Candidatus Vesicomyosocius sp. SY067_SCS001: one gene and its partner. The protein of the gene in region 2 binds, or shares a complex with, the protein of the main gene of each other region. Links are inferred from orthologs where the notes say so. Each region holds a gene or a part of one and is shown on either strand. Other genes may lie near its edges. The genes, in order: metK and groL.

Region 1 (3,294 bases), 170 kb from region 2 along the record:
TAGGAAGAACTTTAACATAAATATTACCTCCATTATCGGCAAATTTTGCATTAAACAAGTAAATTTGTGCCAAGACTTGATTGGCAAATGAGCCATCCATGATACGGCTTGGATGTCCTGTTGCATTGCCTAAATTTACTAAACGACCTTCGGACAGTAAAATTAAATAGTCATTTTTATTGTCTGTTCTAAAAATACGATGAACTTGAGGTTTGATCTCATCCCAACGCCAATTATCACGCATATATTGAGTGTCAATTTCATTATCAAAATGTCCAATATTGCAAACTACTGCTCCTGATTTAAGGGTTTGTAGCATGGCATTGTCACAAACATTAATATTACCTGTAGCGGTTACGATTAAATCAGTTGTATTTAGCAGATCTTTATTAATGTCGTTAATTAAACCTGTATTGATGCCGTTGATATAAGGAGAAATAATTTCAAAACCATCCATGCAAGCTTGCATTGCACAAATTGGGTCAATTTCACTGATTTTAACAATCATGTTTTCTTGACGTAGGCTTTGTGCAGATCCCTTACCAACATCGCCATATCCAATTATTAGTACTTTTTTGCCTGACATGAGCATATCAGTACTACGTTTAATAGCATCATTTAGAGAGTGACGACAACCGTATTTATTGTCATTTTTTGACTTAGTCACTGAGTCGTTTACATTAATAGCAGGGACCTTAAGTAAGCCTTTTTTCATCATTTCTAATAAGCGATGGACACCTGTTGTGGTTTCTTCAGAAATACCGTGAATGTTAGCTAACATTTCTGGATATTTTTCGTGTAATATTTGGGTTAAATCTCCACCATCATCAATCACCATATTGGCCGCCCAAGGTTTACCATTTTTTAAAATAGTTTGTTCAATACACCATAAAAATTCCTCTTCAGTTTCGCCTTTCCAGGCAAAGGTTGGGATATCAGCTACTACCATAGCACTAGCAGCGTGGTCTTGAGTGGAGAAAATATTGCAACTTGACCAACGTACTTGAGAACCTAAATCGATTAGTGTTTCAATTAAAACAGCGGTTTGAATAGTCATGTGAACACAGCCAATAATTTTAGCATTTTTTAAAGGTTGTTTATTTTTATATTTTTCTCTAAGTGCCATAAGTGTTGGCATTTCCGCTTCTGCAAGCTCTATTTCTTTACGACCATAATCAGCTAGTTTTATATCAGCGATTTTGTAATCTTTATTATTTAAGGTTGAGTTATTCACTTTGATTATTATACCAATAATATTTTTATCTTAGTAAGTGAGCGCGATCAGTTTTTTCCCAACTAATGTCATTTTCTGTACGTCCAAAGTGGCCATAACTAGCGGTTTGTTGATAGATAGGGCGTTTAAGATCAAGCATTTCAATTAAGCCTTTAGGACGTAAATCAAAGTGTTTATGTATTAAATGTTCAATTGCTTGATTACTGATTTTTCCTGTACCAAAGGTTTCTACATTAATTGAGATAGGTTCTGCTACACCAATAGCATAAGAGACTTGAATTTCACATCTATCAGCCAAACCAGCAGCAACAATATTTTTAGCTATATAACGTGTTGCATATGCTGTAGAACGGTCAACTTTTGATGGGTCTTTACCAGAAAATGCACCACCACCATGTCTGGCCATACCCCCATAAGTATCGACAATAATTTTACGACCTGTTAAGCCTGCATCACCTACCGGACCACCAATGACAAAATGACCTGTTGAGTTGATGTGATATTGAGTTTTATTACTTAGCCATTTACTAGGTAGTACGGGTTTTATTACTTTTTCTAAGATAACTTTTCGTAAATCTGTAAGCGAAATATCATTATCATGTTGGGTTGATAAAACGACGGCATCAATACCTACGATTTTATGACCGTTATATATCATGGATACTTGAGATTTTGCATCTGGGCGTAACCAAGGTAATACACCATCTTTCATTAGTTTCGCTTGACGCGCAACCAAAAGATGCGCATATAGAATAGGGGCTGGCATCAATGTATCAGTTGTATTACAAGCATAACCAAACATTAAACCTTGGTCTCCTGCCCCTTGTTCGTGATTAGATGATTCGTTAACACCTATAGCAATGTCTTGAGATTGTTCGCCTAGTAAATTGGTAATATTACAAGTGTTGCCGTTAAAACCATACTCTTGTTTGTCATAACCAATATCAATAATAGTATTACGCACAATTTTTTCATAATCAATATTGGCGCCTGTGGTAATTTCTCCAGCTAGTACGACATGATTACCCTTAACTAATGTTTCAACAGCAACACGTGAGTTTTTATCTTGTGTTAATGCTGCATCTAAGATAGCATCAGAAATTTGATCACAAATCTTATCAGGGTGTCCAGCGGATACAGATTCAGAAGTGAATATCATTTTTTTCTCCTTTATAAAAACAAAAAAACCCTTAAAGCGGGTTTCCAAATAAAGGAGAACACCTACTTTAGCTTGTTTTAGCTTCCTATTTTGGTAGCAACGCTAGCAATCGGGACAAATCAGCGTGATAGTTAAAATTATAGCACAAATAACTGATTATTCTAGGCTTATCTTTAAAGCAATACCACTAATAAATGGTGCACTCATTAAACTTAATATGAGAATGGTAGCTAAAAAATACAATTGACCTGTAATTACTAAACCAAATTGTGCTTGAGAGACAGCACTTGAAGCAAAAATAAGAATAGGAATATACAAAGGTAGTATCAGCAAAGATAATAACATGCCAGAATTTTTTATACCAACAATAAGTGAAGCCCCAATAGCTCCAATAAGACTTAAACTTGGAGTGGCTAATAATAGCGTTATCATTAATACATAAACACCATTGTTATCAAGAAATAAAAATAATCCAAATAAAGGAGATAATAGAATAATAGGAATACCAGTCAAAATCCAATGAGCGGTAATTTTTGATAGAATAAGTAAAGGTAGTGAATGGTGAGAAATCACTATTTGTTCTAAAACACCATTTTCAAAATCATGATGAAATAAAGCATTAAGTGAAAGTAACATGGAGAGCATTGAAGTAACCCAGATAATGCCTGATCCAATTGTGGAGAGTATAGCAGCCTCAGAGCTAATAGCTAAGGGAAATAATGATACTGATATTATAAAAAATAACAAAGGGTTTAGTATACTAGAAGGGTTGCGAACAGCAATACGTAAGTCACGTTTTAATGCTTGTAGGTAAATATTCATAGTTCTAACACTTTTTGATTAAGGAGGTTTGAATTTTGATGTGTAGTAAATAAGCATAATCCACCTTGCTTACAGTGTT
Region 2 (3,337 bases):
TCTAAATGGTGCGCCTGTTGGGAAGTTATGAGGTAATAAGTTAGTTGCATTTACACTAATATACAACATATTAGAGGCCTCTTTAGCATTAATTGTCATAACCAGGCCTTTACTTACCATTTCAACAGAATGTCCACCTATCATTGTATGATTGCTAATACCTTCAATTACTGGCATATGACAAGACTGACAAGTAGTAGAACCCCCTGCAGATATAATTTCTCCACCAGTTTGACAGAGTGGTACTTTTTTAGAATTGTTACGTTGATTATGACAACCTAGACATGCCTTAGAGGTTTTAAATAAGCCTGGATTATTTGCAACTCCACCTTCACCAAATCTTTTATGTTTTTTATTAGTACCATTAGGACCTTGTATTTGATGGGATGAGTATTTATAAGCTTTTATGCCTAATTTTACCCTATCATTTTGATTCTTTATTCTTTTGTATTTAGTTAAAGAATGACAAGCGATACAATTAACTCCTTCAGAGAAGGAGTTTTTAGCATTAAGTTTTGTTTTTTTTTCTTTTGCTGCTGCAGGAGAGTGACATTCTAAACAAACTGGATATTTATCTTTATCATTTCCTGTTTTAATACCCTCAACTTTAGGACTGCCTACAACCATGCCATAAAAAAGACCATGAATAGGGTCTTTTAATGCTGTGCTTTTAGCATGCATTGAATTTGTCCATTGTTTATAAATATTATAATGACATACACTACATTCTTTTGAAGATAAGTTATCAATGTTAGAATATGAAATATTGTCGATTTTAGTAGAAGGAATTATGATATTAGTTTTTGAATTTACGAAAGATTGTAAATCTGCTTGTACTTGTAATCCTAAAAAAGATATTATTAAATAAATTAATTTGTTTTGCATTTATTCCTCTTTAAAATCTTTTAGATAGCATTAATAATTTAAATTATTAAACTATGTTACTCTCTATTAGGACCCCGCTCTATTATAAAAAAGCCCCATAAATGGGGCTTTTTTATAATAGAGCGGGGTTGATTTACATCATTCCACCACCCATACCACCCATACCACCCATATCAGGAGAAGCAGCAGGTGTAACGTCTTGAGGGATATCAGTAATCATTGCTTCGGTTGTAATCATAAGACCTGAAATACTAGCAGCATGTTGTAATGCAGCACGCACAACTTTCGTTGGATCTAAAATACCCATCTTGAGCATATCACCATATTCTTCTGTTGTTGCATTATAGCCATAGTTATCTTTACCATCAGCTACATTATTGAGAACAACAGAGGCTTCACCCCCACCATTTGTTACGATTTGGCGTAGTGGTGCTTCCATTGCTCGTTTAGCAATTTCAATACCAATATTTTGATCATGATTATCACCAGTCAAACCATCTAAAGCTTTAATAGTACGGACTAAGGCAACACCGCCACCAGGAACAACGCCTTCTTCAACAGCAGCGCGAGTAGCGTGTAAAGCGTCATCAACATGGTCTTTCTTTTCTTTCATGGCAACTTCAGTAGCAGCACCTACTTTAATTACTGCAACCCCTCCAGAAAGTTTAGCTAAACGTTCAAGCAATTTCTCTTTATCATAATCACTTGTTGTAGTTTCGATTTGTGCTTTAATTTGGTTAACACGACCATCAATATCAGATTTTTTACCAGCACCATCAACAATTACAGTATTTTCCTTACCAATTTCGATGCGTTTAGCAGTACCAAGATGTTCTTCAGTTACTTTTTCTAAAGACAAACCTACTTCCTCTGAAATAACTACACTACCTGTGAGTATGGCAATATCTTCTAAAATTGCTTTACGGCGATCACCAAAACCAGGAGCCTTAACTGCGGCAACTTTAACAATACCACGCATATTATTAACCACTAGAGTGGCTAGTGCTTCACCATCAATATCTTCAGCAATGATTAGCAAAGCTTTACTTGATTTTTGTACGATTTCTAATGCTGGTAATAAATCACGAATATTTGAAATTTTTGCATCATGTAACAATACAAAAGGAGACTCAAGATCAGCAGTCATTGTATCTTGATTGTTAACAAAGTAGGGGGACAAATAACCACGATCAAATTGCATACCTTCAACTACATCAAGTTCATTTTCAAAACCAGAACCTTCTTCAACGGTAATAACACCTGCTTGACCTACTTTTTCCATAGCATCGGCAATAATATCACCCACAGAAACGTCAGAATTTGCAGAAATAGTACCTACTTGAGCAATAGCTTTTGTATCATTACAAGGTTGTGAGAAGTTGCGTAGTGCATTAACAGCAACTTCTGTTGCTTTGTCAATACCTCGTTTAAGATCCATAGGATTCATACCTGCTGCTACTGACTTAACACCTTCAGTAACAAGAGCTTGCGCAAGCACAGTTGCTGTTGTTGTGCCATCACCAGCAATATCATTGGTTTTTGATGCTACTTCTTTTACCATTTGCGCGCCCATATTTTCGAATTTACCTTCTAAGGTAATTTCTTGAGCAACGGAAACACCATCTTTAGTGATCGTAGGACCGCCAAATGATTTATCTAAAACAACATTTCTACCCTTAGGTCCTAATGTTACTTTGACTGCGTTAGCTAGCATATTTACCCCGTCTAACATTAAATTCCTAGCTTCTGGGCCAAATTTTATATCTTTTGCTGACATTTTTAATCTCCTTTATTTAATGACTGCGACAATATCGCCTTCTTTCATTATTAATAGTTTTTTACCATCTACTTTAATTTCAGTACCAGCATATTGAGCAAACAATACTTTATCGCCGATTGTTACATCTAATGCAATTGTATCACCATTGTCATTTTTTTTACCATTACCTATTGCAACAACAACACCCTCTGAAGGCTTCTCAGTTGCTGAATCAGGAATAATTAAACCACTGGAAGTGGTTTTCTTTTCTTCTACTCTACGAACGACCACACGGTCGTGAAGGGGGCGAATATTCATTTTTTCTCCTAGTTAATAAAATTTTTAAGCTTGATGCATAAGTTTAAATTTATCTTTCAAAGAATTTACTCTTGTAAGTTCGATTTAAGCTTTTGCATGGCTTTAGTCTCAAGTTGACGCACTCTTTCTTTTGAAATGCTATACTTGTCTGCTAAAGTATATAGGGTTGTTTTTTCTTCTTTCAAGTATCTAGATTGTAAAATATCTAAACTTCTTTCATCTAGCGATGATAAAGCCTTATAAAGTCGTTGTTGCTGGGTTTTTTTTGAATCGTCTGTTAACAATAATTGTTCAGGTGTTTGGACGTTTTCATTGGTTAGATATTGTTCTGGTGCATGAGAATCCTCCTCATCAAACACTTCGAATGTGATATCA

The links.
Region 1: the proteins of groL (region 2) and metK are in contact, whole or in part, in a cryo-EM structure (PDB 8P4O), measured with the Escherichia coli proteins. The link is inferred for Candidatus Vesicomyosocius sp. SY067_SCS001 from one-to-one orthologs.

The regions. Positions count from the first base shown.
Region 1 is NZ_CP054877.1:716,421-719,714, reverse strand. The notes cover bases 327-3,280. They hold metK (methionine adenosyltransferase), read right to left. Parts: upstream 2,394-3,280; coding sequence 1,260-2,393; downstream 327-1,259. Other genes in these bases: ccmA (cytochrome c biogenesis heme-transporting ATPase CcmA), read right to left, coding at 3,212-3,280; ccmB (heme exporter protein CcmB), read right to left, coding at 2,550-3,215; HUW60_RS03455 (adenosylhomocysteinase), read right to left, coding at 327-1,234. Outside these bases: more of HUW60_RS03455, read right to left, coding at 1-326; more of ccmA, read right to left, coding at 3,281-3,294. UniProt on the Escherichia coli protein: Catalyzes the formation of S-adenosylmethionine (AdoMet) from methionine and ATP.
Region 2 is NZ_CP054877.1:543,567-546,903, reverse strand. Bases 341-3,337 are described here. They hold groL (chaperonin GroEL), read right to left. Parts: upstream 2,663-3,337; coding sequence 1,019-2,662; downstream 341-1,018. Other genes in these bases: rpoH (RNA polymerase sigma factor RpoH), read right to left, coding at 3,028-3,337; HUW60_RS02585 (co-chaperone GroES), read right to left, coding at 2,675-2,962; HUW60_RS02595 (cytochrome c family protein), read right to left, coding at 341-885. Also shown: more of HUW60_RS02595, read right to left, coding at 1-340.